Blastochloris viridis: one gene and its partner. The protein of the gene in region 2 binds, or shares a complex with, the protein of the main gene of each other region. Links are inferred from orthologs where the notes say so. Each region holds a gene or a part of one and is shown on either strand. Other genes may lie near its edges. The genes, in order: trxB and trxA.

Evidence for each region.
Region 1: the proteins of trxA (region 2) and trxB are in contact, whole or in part, in a crystal structure (PDB 1F6M), measured with the Escherichia coli proteins. The link is inferred for Blastochloris viridis from one-to-one orthologs.

The regions. Positions count from the first base shown.
Region 1 is NZ_CP012946.1:943,658-950,535, reverse strand. The notes cover bases 2,527-5,525. They hold trxB (thioredoxin-disulfide reductase), read left to right. Parts: upstream 2,527-3,544; coding sequence 3,545-4,507; downstream 4,508-5,525. Other genes in these bases: BVIR_RS04245 (LysR family transcriptional regulator), read left to right, coding at 4,754-5,525; BVIR_RS04255 (mitochondrial fission ELM1 family protein), read left to right, coding at 2,527-3,548. Outside these bases: carB (carbamoyl-phosphate synthase large subunit), read left to right, coding at 1-143; transcription elongation factor GreA, read left to right, coding at 526-999; BVIR_RS16645 (hypothetical protein), read left to right, coding at 1,036-1,554; BVIR_RS04260 (Lrp/AsnC family transcriptional regulator), read right to left, coding at 1,767-2,252; more of BVIR_RS04255, read left to right, coding at 2,481-2,526; more of BVIR_RS04245, read left to right, coding at 5,526-5,641; protein-methionine-sulfoxide reductase catalytic subunit MsrP, read right to left, coding at 5,880-6,878.
Region 2 is NZ_CP012946.1:3,588,934-3,595,708, reverse strand. The notes cover bases 1,970-4,865. They hold trxA (thioredoxin TrxA), read right to left. Parts: upstream 3,630-4,865; coding sequence 3,309-3,629; downstream 1,970-3,308. Other genes in these bases: addA (double-strand break repair helicase AddA), read right to left, coding at 3,697-4,865; BVIR_RS15550 (HD domain-containing protein), read left to right, coding at 2,576-3,187; BVIR_RS15555 (glycosyltransferase), read right to left, coding at 1,970-2,412. Outside these bases: BVIR_RS15560 (GcrA family cell cycle regulator), read left to right, coding at 154-675; more of BVIR_RS15555, read right to left, coding at 1,162-1,969; more of addA, read right to left, coding at 4,866-6,775. UniProt on the Escherichia coli protein: Participates in various redox reactions through the reversible oxidation of its active center dithiol to a disulfide and catalyzes dithiol-disulfide exchange reactions.

The DNA of each region.
Region 1 (6,878 bases), 2.6 Mb from region 2 along the record:
CGCTGCGCCGCGCCGCCCTCTTGCACAAGGTGCCCTATTACACCACTCTCTCCGGCGCTGTTGCCGCGGCCGAAGGGATCCGGGCCTATATCGCCGGCGATCTCGAAGTCCGCGCATTGCAGTCCTACTTCGGTACCAGCTGAGCTGGACCCGCGCGGGCCGGACGGACGGCGCCGAGCCCTCGCGGGAGCGGTGATTGCGTTGTCAAAATTGCAGGGATCGGTCTTGCGCGCGAAACCGCGACAAGACCGGGTTTGGCGCCAGGCTACCAGCTCGAAGCGCCCGGCTGCCGCATGCCGCGGCACCTTTCTGATTCGGGCGCCGGCCGCTGGCCGGTCGTCCGTTTCTCTCGCCCGAATTCCATCTTGAAACCTGGATTTGGCGAGGCTGGACCGGGATTTCGAAGCGACCTTCGATCCCGTCTGACGTTGAGAGCGACCGGTGGCCACCGCAGACGTGGCCCGGTCGATGTTGGTATTCTCAAGCCGCCGACTCACCGTCGCGCGGTGGAAGGGAGAGGAACCGATGGAACGTGTTCCGATGACGGCCGCGGGTTTCAGCCAGCTCGAAGCGGAGCTGAAACACCGTCAAACTGTGGAGCGGCCCCGGATCATCGAAGCCATCGCGGAGGCGCGGGCCCACGGCGATTTGTCGGAGAACGCCGAGTACCATGCCGCCAAGGAAGCCCAGAGCCACAATGAAGGCCGCATCGCCGAGCTGGAATCGATCATTTCGCGCGCCGAGGTGATCGACGTCTCCAAGCTGTCGGGCGACGTCGTCAAGTTCGGCGCCATCGTCAAGCTGATCGACGAGGACAGCGAGGAAGAGAGGGTGTGGCAGATCGTCGGCGAGCAGGAAGCCGACGCCAAGAAGGGCCGCATCTCGATCACCTCGCCGCTGGCCCGCGCCCTGGTGGGCAAGAAGGTCGGCGCCTCGGTCGAGGTCAACGCCCCGGGCGGCGCCAAAAGCTACGAGATCATCGAGGTCCGCTGGAGCTGACGCCGGCGGGCGGAGTGAAAAGGACCGGAGGACGCCATGGCCGATATCGCTGATGCTCTCACCCGCCGCGCTGCGCTGGTGGCGGTCGGCGGCGCCTTGGTCGCGGCGGCGGCACCTGCCGCCGCCCAGTCCGCCGCCACCTTCCGCGCCATCACCGTCGACACCGCGCCGCTGGCCAATCTCGGCGCCCGCCGCGACGCCGAGCTGATCCGCCGCCTGCTTCAGCAGGAGCTGCCGGCGGCCTTCGCCGGCCGCATCACCGGCGCGCGCTCGGCGCCGACCCTGCTGGTGCGCATCACCGCACTGTCGCTGGCCTCCTATGCCGGCCAGGGCGGCGGCGGTAGCGGCGGCGGCGGCGCAACCGTGGACACCGACTATCTGGAAGGCGAGGCCCTGGTGATGCCGGCCGGCAGCCGCACCGCCATCCTCCGCGTGCCGATGTTGTCGGCGGTGCCCTCCTCCAGCGCCGGGGCGTGGTATCAGCCCGACAACGAGCAGCGCCGCATCGCCTATATCACCTCCCACTTCGCCGGCTGGCTGGCAAAGAAGGTGTGATTCCAACGGCGGCGGTCGTCCCCGGCGAGCATCGCGAAGCGATGCGAGGGAAGGGGACCCATGGTACCAACGGCCCCAGGCTGCTTGAGCCTGAGGACATTCCATCGTCCCAGGCTTTCGGACCGAAGCGGTTCAGGCTGCCGCACATCAAGGGTGGGTCCCTTCCCTCACGCACCAGAAGGTGCGCTCGCCGGGGACGACCGCCTGCCGCTTCACCCCTCCTCGGGCAGCGGCACGTCCAGCGGCACCAGCGCTTCGTCCTTGGAGCAGCGCAGCGTCAGCGACGTCTTAACGTTCTTCACCGCCGGCGCCGCCGTCAGCTTGGCGACGAAGTCCTGGAAGGTAGCAAGGTCCGGCGCCACGCACTTCAGCAGAAAATCGATCTCGCCCGACAGCATCCAGCATTCGCGCACCTCAGGCGAGGTCCGCACGAAGGCCTCGAACGCCTTGAGGTCGGAATCGGCCTGGCTGGCAAGGTGCACCATGGCGAAGCACACCACCTCGTAGCCGAGCAGCTTTTCCGACAGCAGCGCGCGGTAGCCGCGGATGAAGCCGTCCTCCTCCAGCGACCGCACCCGGCGCAGGCATGGCGGCGCCGAGATGCCGACCCGGCGCGCCAGCTCGACATTCGTCATTCGACCGTCCGCCTGCAGCTCTGCCAGAATCTTATGGTCGATCGTGTCGAGTCGGGACGGCACATAAACCTCGTTGCGGCGAAGCGCGGACCGGGGGGTCAGGGAATCTCCCACCCAAGGCGCAGCTCTTAGCAGAGCGCCGCCGGCCGCGAAAGAAAATTGCGCGGGCCGGCGCCACCCGGCAAGATGGACCCGGCGGCGGCAGCCGGCGAATCCCCCGGTTTTTCGAATCCGCCGGAAACGTCGAATCCCCCCTTGCGCAGCCGGCGTCGATCCGGCAAGGCCGTCAGCATGTGCCTTCCTCCCGAAACCACGGTGTGGGTGCTGACCGACGGCAAGGCCGGCGACGAAACCCAGTGCCTTGGCATCGCCGCGGCGCTCGGCGTCGAGCCGGTGGTCAAGCGCGTCACCCCACGGCCGCCCTGGGTGTGGCTCGGCGCGTTCGCCAAGGTGCCGCCGGCCGACCGGCCGGGCCGGCCGGGCAGTCCGATCGCCCCGCCGTTTCCCGACATGGTGATCGCCTCCGGCCGCAGAGCGGCGCCCTATGTCAAGGCGATCAAGCAGGCCTCCGGCGGCCGCACCTTCACCGTGATCCTCAAGGACCCCCGCACCGGCACCAGTGCCGCCGACGTGCTGTGGGTGCCGGCGCACGACCGCCTGCGCGGCGCCAACGTGCTGACCACCCTCACCTCGCCGCACCGCATCTCGGCCGCGGTGCTGGCGGCCGAGCGCGCGGCGCCGCGGCCCCAGATCGCGGCGCTGCCGGCGCCGCGGGTGGCGGTGCTGATCGGCGGGCCGAGCAAGGATTACCGTTACACCGACGCCGACATGGCGCGGCTCGCCGGCCAGATCGAGCGGCTGGCGCGCGCGGGCGCCGCGCTGATGGTGACGGTGTCGCGGCGCACGCCGAGATCGCTGGTCGCCATCGTCCGCGCCGCCTTGGCGCCGTGGCCGCATCTGCTGTTCGACGGCAGCGGCGATAACCCCTACCCCGCCTTCCTGGCGCTGGCCGACGCCGTCGTCGTCACCGCCGATTCGGTCAACATGGTCGGCGAGGCCGCCGCCACCGGCGCGCCGGTCCTGGTGTTCGAGCCGTCCGGCGGCAGCCGCAAGATCCGCCGTTTCCTCGACGGCCTTATCCGCTACGGCGCGGTGCGGCCGTTCACCGGGGTGCTGGAGCGTTTCAGCTACATCCCGCTCGATTCGACGCCGGAGATCACCGCCGAGATCGCCCGCCGCTACCGCCACCACTGCGCCGCGCTGGCGCCCGCGCCGGCGCCGCCTTCGCCCGACCCCATTTCGCCGCCACAGTCGGCTGAGAGCGCTGAGCCCGCCGCCGAACCGTCGAGGACCGCATGACCACCCCCGCCAAGCTCGTCATTATCGGCTCCGGGCCGGCCGGCTACACCGCCGCGATCTACGCGGCGCGGGCGATGCTGCAGCCGATCCTGATCCAGGGCATGCAGCCCGGCGGCCAGCTCACCGTCACCACCGAGGTCGAGAACTATCCCGGCTTTGCCGAGCCGATCCAGGGTCCGGCGCTGATGGAGCAGATGCAGCTCCAGGCCGAGCGCGTCGGCACCCGCATCGTCACCGACCTCGTCACCAGCGTCGATCTCTCGTGCCGGCCGTTCCGGCTGACCTGCGATTCCGGCGAGGTCTTCCTCGCCGACGCCCTGATCATCGCCACCGGCGCGCAAGCCCGCTGGCTCGGCCTGCCCGCGGAAGAGACGTTCCGCGGCTTCGGCGTGTCGGCCTGCGCCACCTGCGACGGCTTCTTCTTCCGCGGCAAGGAGGTGATGGTGGTCGGCGGCGGCAACTCCGCGGTGGAGGAGGCGCTGTTCCTCACCCGCTTCGCCGCCAAGGTGACGGTGGTGCACCGCCGCGACGCCTTCCGCGCCGAGAAGATTCTGCAGGAGCGGCTGTTCGCCAATCCCAAGGTCGAGGTGGTGTGGAACCACACGGTCGAGGACATCCTGGGCAGCGATTCGCCGCCCAAGGTCGCCGCGGTGCGGCTGCGCCACGCCGGGACCGGCGCGGTCCACGACCGCCCGGTCGACGGGCTGTTCGTGGCGATCGGCCACGCCCCCGCCACCGCGCTGTTCGAAGGCCAGCTCAAGATCAAGCCGAACGGCTATCTGTGGGTGGCGCCCTACTCCACCGCCACCAGCGTGCCCGGTGTGTTCGCCGCCGGCGACGTCACCGACGATCTCTACCGCCAGGCGGTGACCGCCGCCGGCATGGGCTGCATGGCGGCGCTGGAGGTCGAACGCTTCCTCGCCGCCGAGGACGCGCCCGCGGCAGCGGCGGCGGAATAGCCGGCCGGCAACGCCGGAAAAAGCGTTCTGCCCGAACGGGTTGGCTGGCGGGCCGCGGCGCCCTGCGGCGCCAGATCTGGCCGTCTGATTTCCGCGATCACACTCTGCGATCGGTCAAGCCACAATTTTGCATCCCACTTTTGCGGCTTTGCGTATTATGCAAAGCTATGCCGCCAAGCGGGCGATCACGGCATGCCGCAGTCTTCCTTGCGGCCACACAGCGCCGCGCGGGCTGGGGCCGCGACAATGGACTGGGACAAACTGAAGATATTCCACGCGGCCGCCGAGGCCGGGTCGTTCACCCATGCCGGCGAGGCGCTCGGGCTGTCGCAGTCGGCGGTCAGCCGGCAGGTCTCAGCGTTGGAGCAGGAGCTGCACGTTCCGTTGTTCCATCGCCACGCCCGCGGCCTGATCCTCACCGAGCAGGGCGAGCTGCTGTTCCGCACCGCCCACGACGTGTTCGTCAAGCTGGAGGCGGCGCGCAGCGAGCTGACCGACAGCCGCGACCGCCCCAACGGCGAACTGAAGGTCACCACCACGGTCGGGCTCGGCACCCATTGGCTGACGCCGCGGCTCGGCGAGTTCGGCGAAAAGTATCCCGACATCCGCCTGACGCTGATTTTCACCGACGAGGAGCTCGACCTCGCCATGCGCGAGGCCGATGTCGCGCTGCGGATGCGCCAGCCGGTGCAGGCCGATCTGGTGCAGCGCAAGCTGTTCACCGTGCATTTCCACGCCTACGCCAGCCCGGACTACCTCAAGCACCACAGCCAGCCGCGCACCTTCGACGACCTCGACCGCCACCGCCTGATCTCGTTCGGCGGCGCGGTGCCGAGCTATCTGCAGAACTCCAACTGGCTGGAAAGCGCCGGCCGCGAGGGCCGCGAGCCGCGCCGCTCCTGGATCCGGGTCAACAACATCCTGGCGCTGAAGCAGGCGGTCGAGCGCGGCCTCGGCATCGGCATGCTGCCGGACTACATGGTCGACGACAGCGCCGGGCTGATCCAGCTGTTCCCCGACAACTCGCCTGGCCTCGACGCCTATTTCGTCTATCCGCAGGAGCTGAAGTCGGTCGCCCGCGTCCAGGCCTTCCGCGACTTCCTGGTCTCCAAGGCCAGCCGCTGGAATTTCTGAGCGCGCGGCACGATGTCGTCCCGGACGGCGCGAAGCGCCGAGCCGGGACCGTTTGCCCATGTCCCGTCGTCCCGGACGGCGCGAAGCGCCGAGCCGGGACCGCGTGGTGAGTCTGGCCTCTTTCTGATCACGATCCCGGGTCGCGCAGCTTCGCTGCTTGCCGGGACGACGATCTCTCTCTTGGGCGACCCGGGCGAACGTGAGCGGACCCGATACGCAGAGAGAACGAAGGTGCCCCCTACATGAACAGCCGCTCGCCCTCTTTGCCCTCATAGAGGTGGGCGACATACCGCCCGTAGCCGTTGAAGATCTGGGTCGGCCGCATCTCGCCGGTGGCAAGATCGCGCTCGCGCGCCTGGCTCCAGCGCGGGTGCGGCACCTCCGGATTCACATTGGCCCAGAAGCCGTATTCGAAGCCCTGCACCCGCTCCCAGAACCCCTTGGGCCGGGCGTCGAGAAAGCTGACGCGCACGATGGCCTTGGGCTGCTTGAAGCCGTACTTCCACGGCAGGATCGCGCGGAGCGGCGAGCCGTTCGCCCGGTTGAGCGGCTTGCCGTAGGCGCCCGTTGCCATGAAGGCCAGTTCGTTCGCGCACTCCGCCATGGTGAAGGCGTCGGCATAGGGCCAGGGATACCAGCTCTGCTTCTGGCCCGGCGCCCAGCTGGCATTGCCGAAGGTCTCGAACCGCACGTAGCGCGCCGCAGGCAGCGGCTTGGCGAACTCGATGAGCTTCGACATCGCAAAGCCGGACCACGGCACCGCGATCGACCACGCCTCGACGCAGCGATGGCGGTAGGTGCGCTCCTCCAGCGCAAAGCGCCGGATCAGCGCGTCGATGTCGACCGTGGTCTCGGCCTCGACCAGCCCGTCGATCTTCACCGTCCACGGCCGGATGTCCATGCGCTGGGCAAGGCGCGCCGCGGTCGGCTTGTCGGAGGAGAACTCGTAAAAGTTGACGTTGCCGACCACCACGTCTTCCGGCGTCAACGGCCGGTCGAGTTGATAGGCGTCGTTGCGCGGCACCGGATAGAGCCCGGCGGTTGGATCGGGCCCAGGTGGTGGAGCGGGCTTGCTGCGGAAGATGTCGAGCCAATCGGCCGCCGCCGGCGTGGCAAGCGTCGCGCCGCCGGCAAGCCCGGCGAGAAGGGCACGGCGGTTGAGAAAGGTGCGCTCGGGCGCCGCCGCACTGTCGGGCAGCACCCAACCCGGCCTGCGGATGATGGCAGGCCGGCCAAT
Region 2 (6,775 bases):
AGCACCTATTGTAGCCTTCTTTCGGTCCGGCACGACATCTCGGTGCGACGGCCAGTTCCCCTTTGAGTGATGCGGCGCGTTTCGCCGAGCTTTTGTTGGCTCGGCACGGGGAGCGATTCGGCCCGCAGGATGTGTCGGACCCAGGACGAGAGGCTGACGACGATGTCGTGGAACGAAGAGCGGATCGAACTCCTGAAGAAGCTGTGGGCGGATGGCCTTTCGGCCAGCCAGATCGCAGCGGAACTGGGCGGCATCACGCGCAACGCCGTGATCGGCAAAGTACATCGGCTCGGCCTATCCGGCCGGGCGAAAACACCTTCGGCGGCCGTGCCGCGCTCGCGCAAGCAGCGCACCCAGACGCCCCCGCGGCAAGGCGGGTTCGTCCACGGCAATGTCGTGCTGGCGCCCCGGGTCGCGCCGGAGGAGATGCCGGAGGTCGAGCCGGAATGCGCGGTCGAACCGGTGGAAAACGTGGTGCCGATCGGCCAGCGCTGCACCATTCTCGACCTCACCGAGGCCACCTGCCGGTGGCCGCTTGGCGAGCCGGGCCGCGCCGACTTCTCCTATTGCGGCGGCCGGGCGACGCCTGGCCTGCCCTATTGCAGCTTCCACGCCCGGATCGCGTACCAGCCGGTGGTCGACCGTCGGCGCGACCGCCGCGTGGTCGGCGGCTGACGCGCCAGCCGGCGGCATCACCGGACGGCCGGCGCGCCGGAGCGTCCGACCCAACGGGGGGTACGGTTCTCGGCCGCTCTGGCCGCCGAGCCGCAGTCCCACCGTCGAAAACCGCAGTTTCGCGACACGCATTCTCGTCGGGACGATGTTCTGGACTGCCATCCGACCTGACGGCGTCAGGTCGGATGGCAGTCCAGGTTTTGACGTTTCGCTCCCAACGCCGGTGTCCGCTGTTGCGAGCGCATGCGTTGAATCAAAGGCTTGAAGCGACCTGGTACCCGAGGTGCTGACGGCTGACCGTTCTCGGCCTCATGGTGAGGAGGCTGCGAAGCGACCGTCTCGAACCATGGGGCAGGCCTCAGCTCGAAAGTCCGCCTTCGAGACCCGCTGTCGCGGGCTCCTCAGAGCTTGTGAATCTTTTCGATTCCGCCGCCCGTTCCACCGCGCGGCGTGCCGGCGCTCCGGCCTGTCGCAGCCCTTGAGCCTTCAGTAAACCCGCGCGGCAAGCCGGCGGACGCGGTGCTGCCGGCGCTGAATGATCTGGTTCAGGATCGTCGCGATCTCGAACACGGCAAAGTTCTTCGGGACGTTCCGGTCGATATTGGCTTTGAAGGACGCCAGCGACGCCAGCATCGTCTGCACGGCGCCGACGATATCCTTCTCGAAGCTCTTCACCGCCAACCCGACCTGCATCTCCAGGATCCAATCGACGTTGGGGCGCTCCTGCGGCATCGTGCTCTTGTTGCATTCGACGATGACCGGGCAGCCGACGTGGATGGCTTCGCTGACGCTGCCGGGGCCCGGCTTGCCGATCAGGAAATCCGCCAGCCGCATGTAATCGGCAACGTTGGCAACGAAGCCGACGGCGTGGCAGCCCGCCCGGCCCTGCAGGCTGTCGTAGAGCTTTTTGTTGTTGCCGCACATCACGATGGTCTGAAGCTTGAGCTTGGCCGCCTCGAACTGCTCGAGGATGCTCAACGACACGCTCAATGACCCGTTGCCGCCGAACATGATGATCGCGGTGGGTAGGCTTGGCCGAAGGCCGAGGTGCTCGCGGGTCAATTGCCACTTCGCAGCGTCCTTGTAGAAGGATTTGCGAAGGATCATGCCGGAAACCTCATAGATATTCTGCGCCCGGTAGAACCCGCTGGTCTTGGCCTGTTCGAGCGCGCGCTGCGTGCCGCAGACCACGACTTGGTCCTGATCCTCCATCCAGAAGTGCGGCGGGCAGTCGACCATGTCGGTCATGACGGTGACGAACGGCGTGTTCGGGTGGACCGCCTTCAGCGCCCGAAACATCACGCCGTTGAAATTGGGGATCACCGAGACGACGAGGTCGGGCGCCTCGGCGTCGGGCCGGCACCAATAGCGCTTGAGGATCCCTTCGATCTTCGGCGCGTTCAGCTCGATGTAGGTTTGCAGGATGGGCAGGATCGCGCCGAGCCCGAACGTGACGCCGCGTTTGAGCGCGACGTTGTAGATGTCCTGGGTCTGGAACGGCCGGAAACTCAGGCGCGGCGCCAGTGGCACCAGATATTTGTGCAGCGGGCGGGACAGCTTTTCGGTGATCTGGTGAACCGGGTCGGCCGGCTCGAGGAGTTTCTGCAGGTTGACCGGCTTGATGCACCAGGTCGGATAACGCTCCTCCAGAACTTCCTTCAGCGCGTTCATCGCGCTGCGGTGGCCGCCACCGGCGTCGAAATAGACGATCTCGAGGACTGCACTCGGCTGTCTCATGGTGAATGATCTAATGGCTCGAAGCGGTGAGATCCAGCGACGCCGACAGCGAAAAGCGTAGCACGTCCGCTTCGGCTGCGCAGTCCGCCGTCACGCCCGCAGCCGGCTTGCGCGCCGCACGCCGCTTGCCGCGGCCGGCCGGCTGCTGTAGCCCGCGCAAATCATGGCCCGCTCCGATGATTCCGCCCCGCCGCGCGCCTGGCAGCGCATGCTGTCCGGCCGCCGGCTTGATTTGCTCGACCCCTCCCCGCTCGACGTCGAGATCGAGGACATCGCCCACGGCCTGGCCCGGGTGGCGCGCTGGAACGGCCAGACCCGCGGCCCCCACATTTTTTCGGTGGCCCAGCACGTGCTGCTGGTCGAGGCGATCTCGCGGCGGCTCGCGCCCAACCTCGACCGCTCGTGGCGGCTGGCGGTGCTGCTGCACGACGCGCCGGAATACGTCATCGGCGACATGATCTCGCCGTTCAAGGCGGTGATGGGCGGCGCCTACAAGACGGTGGAGGCGCGATTGCAGGCCGCCATCCACATCCGGTTCGGGCTGCCGCCGGCATCGCCGGCGGAGCTGCACCGGCTGACCAAGGCCGCCGACCGCGGCGCCGCCTATCTGGAGGCGACGCGGCTCGCCGGCTTCTCCGATGACGAGGCGCGCAAGTTCTTCGGTGCGCCGCCGGACCTGCCCGCCGCCTCCGCCGAGCGCCTGCTGGCGCCGTGGACCGCGGGCGAGGCGGCGCGAAAATTCCTCACCCGCTTTCGCGCCCTGGCCGGGGATTGACCCCGGCCTGCGGGCGCGTCGGCACCCGGACGACCGGCAGGCTCCGTCGCAAAAGCTTGTTCGAAAACAAGATTTTTGCCGAGGCGACGATGCCGCGACGGCGGGCCGGCCGCAACGCCCGTCACACCGCCGAGTGCACCCATTGCACCAGCTTGGCCTTCGGCGCGGCGCCGACCTGGCGCGAGGCCAGCTCGCCGTTCTTGAACAGCATCAGGGTCGGGATCGACATCACGCCGTATTTCGCGGCAGTCGCCGGGTTTTCGTCGACGTTCAGCTTGACGATCTTAATCTTTCCGGCCATTTCCGCGGCAATTTCGTCGAGAACCGGCGCGATCATCCGGCACGGTCCGCACCATTCCGCCCAGAAATCGACGAGAACAGCATCGCTCGACTTCAGAACATCCTGGTCGAAGCTGGCATCAGTTACCTTGGAGACAGCCATGGCCGGTCCTTTCCATTGGAAGGCGGGGTCGTTGATTACGTAAAACTAGGGATCGGTCGGGAGAGCGTCAAGGCAGGGCGGGTGCGGAGGTGAGCCGCGCCAACGCCTCGTCGAGCAGCGCGTCCGGCACCGGCATCACCCGCGGGCCGCAGGTGAACACCAGCCAGCACGCCACCGGCCGGCCTGGAAACAGCTCGGCGAGCAGGGCGCGATAGAGCGCGAGCTGGCGCCGATAAGCACCCGGAACGTCCGCGGCTGTGGTTGGAACCGCGGTGTCTGTCTTGAAGTCGGCGATCAGCACCGCATCCTCGCCCACCCAGACCCGGTCGATGCGGCCGGACACCGGCACCGGCGTCAGGCCGGCCGAGCCGATGGTGCCGGCGAGCGGCACCTCGGCTCGGCTGCCGGGGCCGAACAGCCGCGCCAGGGCCGGGTCGGCGATCAGCGCCAGCGTGTCCTCGACCACGCCGGTGCAGCCGGCGGGCTCGAGGCCGAACCGGGCCGTCAGCGCTTCGGCCACCGCCGGGCGCTCGGCGGGCGGCAGATCGGGCAGCACTTCGAGCAAACGGTGGACCAGCCGGCCGCGCGCCACTGCGGCGGGGTCGGCCGGCGGGCCGGTGCGCGAGGGCTTGAGCGGCGCCGGCCGGGCGATGGCGCTGTCCACCGGGCGGTCGAGCCAGGCCGGTCGCTCCGGCGGCGGCGCCGGGGCCGGGGCGCCGCCTGCCGCCGCCGCCACCTCCGGCCAGCGGCTCCAGCGCCACACCGTGCCGTCCCAGCCGTCGGCCGGCTCCTCGGCCGCCTCGGCCTTGAGCGCGCCCTCGACCAGCCTGTACCAGCAGCCGTCCGGCTCGGCGGTCTTGCCGCGGGCGCCGGCGATCACCAGCACGTCGGCGGCGCGGGTCAGCGCGACGTAGAGCAGGCGGCGATATTCGGCCGCGGCCTCGGCCCGCACGCCGTCGCGGGCGGCGGCGGCCGCCGCCGGCTCGCCGGCCCGGGACGGCACCCAGACCCGCGGCTGCGGGGCGCCGTGGGCGGCGCCGGGCCGGGCGAGCGGCAGCAGGCGTAGATCCTTGGCGCCCTCGGGCCGGGCGACGGTGTCGGCCAGGATCACCACCGGCGCTTCGAGGCCCTTGGCGCCGTGCACCGTCATCACCCGCACCGCGCTCGCCCCCACCTCCATGTCGCGCTTGACCTCGGCGCCGGCGGCGCGCACCCGGTGGAGAAAGCCGGTCAGCGCCGGCAGGCCGGCGCCCTCGTCGGCGAGCGCCAGCGCCAGGAACTCGTCGAGCGGGTCGGCCGCCTCCGGCCCGAGCCGCGCCAGCATCGCCCGCCGCCCGCCGTCGCGGCCGAGCACCCGCGAATAGAGGTCGAACGGGCGCAGCGCCCGGCCCTCGGTCCGCCATTGGGCGAGGCGGGCGGCGGCGGCCTGCGCCTTCGGCTCGGTGGCGTGATCGAGTGCCGCGGCGAGCGTGCCGGTGCGCGGCGCCGCAATCGCCATCAGCTCGTCGTCGCTGAAGCCGAACAGCGGGCTTTTCAGCAGGCAGGCCAACGCGAGGTCGTCGTGCGGGCACAAGATGGCGTCGCCGAGTGCGATCAGGTCCATCACCGCGATGTGCTCGGCCAGCACCAGCCGGTCGGCGCCGGCGACCTCGAGGCCGCACGCCTTCAGCGCCTTCAGCATCGCCTCGAACAGCGCGCCGCGCCGGCGCACCAGGATCAGCACGTCGCCGGCGCCGATCGGGCTGCCGTCGGCCTTGCGGCGGCCGCCGCGGGTCCAGGCCGCCACGCTCGCGGCGATGCGGTGGGCCAGCCGCACATTGGGGCTGGCGGCGGTGGCGGCGTCGAGCGGCAGGTCCCACGGCTCGCGGCTTTCCGAGGCCGCGTCGGGCTCGATCAGCGGCCACAGCTCCACCACCCCCGGCGCGCCGGCCCGCACCGACTGGTGGGCCAGGGCGGCGTCATCGACCACCTGGAGCCCGGCGCGGGCGGCGTCCTGGGCGAACACGCGGTCGACGGCGTCCAGCACCGGCTGGCACGAGCGGAACGACACCTCGAGCCGCACGCTCGACCAGGCGTAGTCGCCGTCCTCGGCGGCGTCCTTGAAGTGCGTCTGCATCTCGCCGAACATCGCCGGCGCCGCGCCCTGGAAGCCGAAGATCGACTGCTTGGCGTCGCCCACCGCGAACACCGTGCGCGGCCGCTCGCGCGCTCCTTTGCCGGCAAAGAATTCGGCGGTCAGCGCCGACACGATCGCCCATTGGGCCGCCGAGGTGTCCTGCGCCTCGTCGACCAGCACATGGTCGATGCCGCGGTCGAGCTTGTAGAGCACCCACGCGGCGCCGATGTCTTCGAGCAGGGTCCGGGTGTTCGCCACCAGGTCGTCGAAGTCGAGCAAGGCGCGCCGCGCCTTCATCGCCTCGTAGCGGCCGATCACGGCGTCGGCGAGCACCAGCAGCGCGGCGCTGCGCTCGGCGGCGGCGGCGGCCCGGCGGGGTTCGATCAGCGCCGCCAGCCGGTCGCGCTCGGCGCGGAGCGCCAGGGCGAGGGCGGGGTGATCGTCGCGGATGCGCTTGGAGGGGAACTGCTTGTCGCTGCGCGGCTCCTCCTTGTCGGTCAGGAATACCTTGAGACAGGCGTCGAGCGCCTGGGCATCGTCCGTGGCCGCGGCGGCAGCCAATAAATAGCCGGCAAACTTCTTATCGTTGGCGCCGCTGCCGGCGGCGAACTCCGCCGCAACCGCCGGCCATTCGCTGCGCGGCAGATGGGGGCTCGCCAGCATGTCGGCCTCGATGGCGGCGCGGGTTTCGCCAGGGCGCAGCCCGAGGCACTCGGCGACCTGGCCGGCCGCCGCCTCGACGCCGCCCGCCGCCGCGATCCAGCCGGCGATGGCGTGGCGGTCCTGCACCGCCTCGGCGAACGCCTCGGTGAGCCCGTTGTCGGAGGCCGCTGCAATCGCGGTCTCCAGCGCCCGGCCGAGCGGCGATGACGGATCGTTGGCCGCCTCGACCATCACGCGGGCACGGGCGCCGGCCAGCAGCTCGTCGGCGAGGCGGTCGTCGAGCACCGAGAACCCGGCCGGCACGCCGGCCTCGAACGGGAACTGGTGCAGCACGCGGTCGCAGAACGCATGGATGGTCTGGACCTTC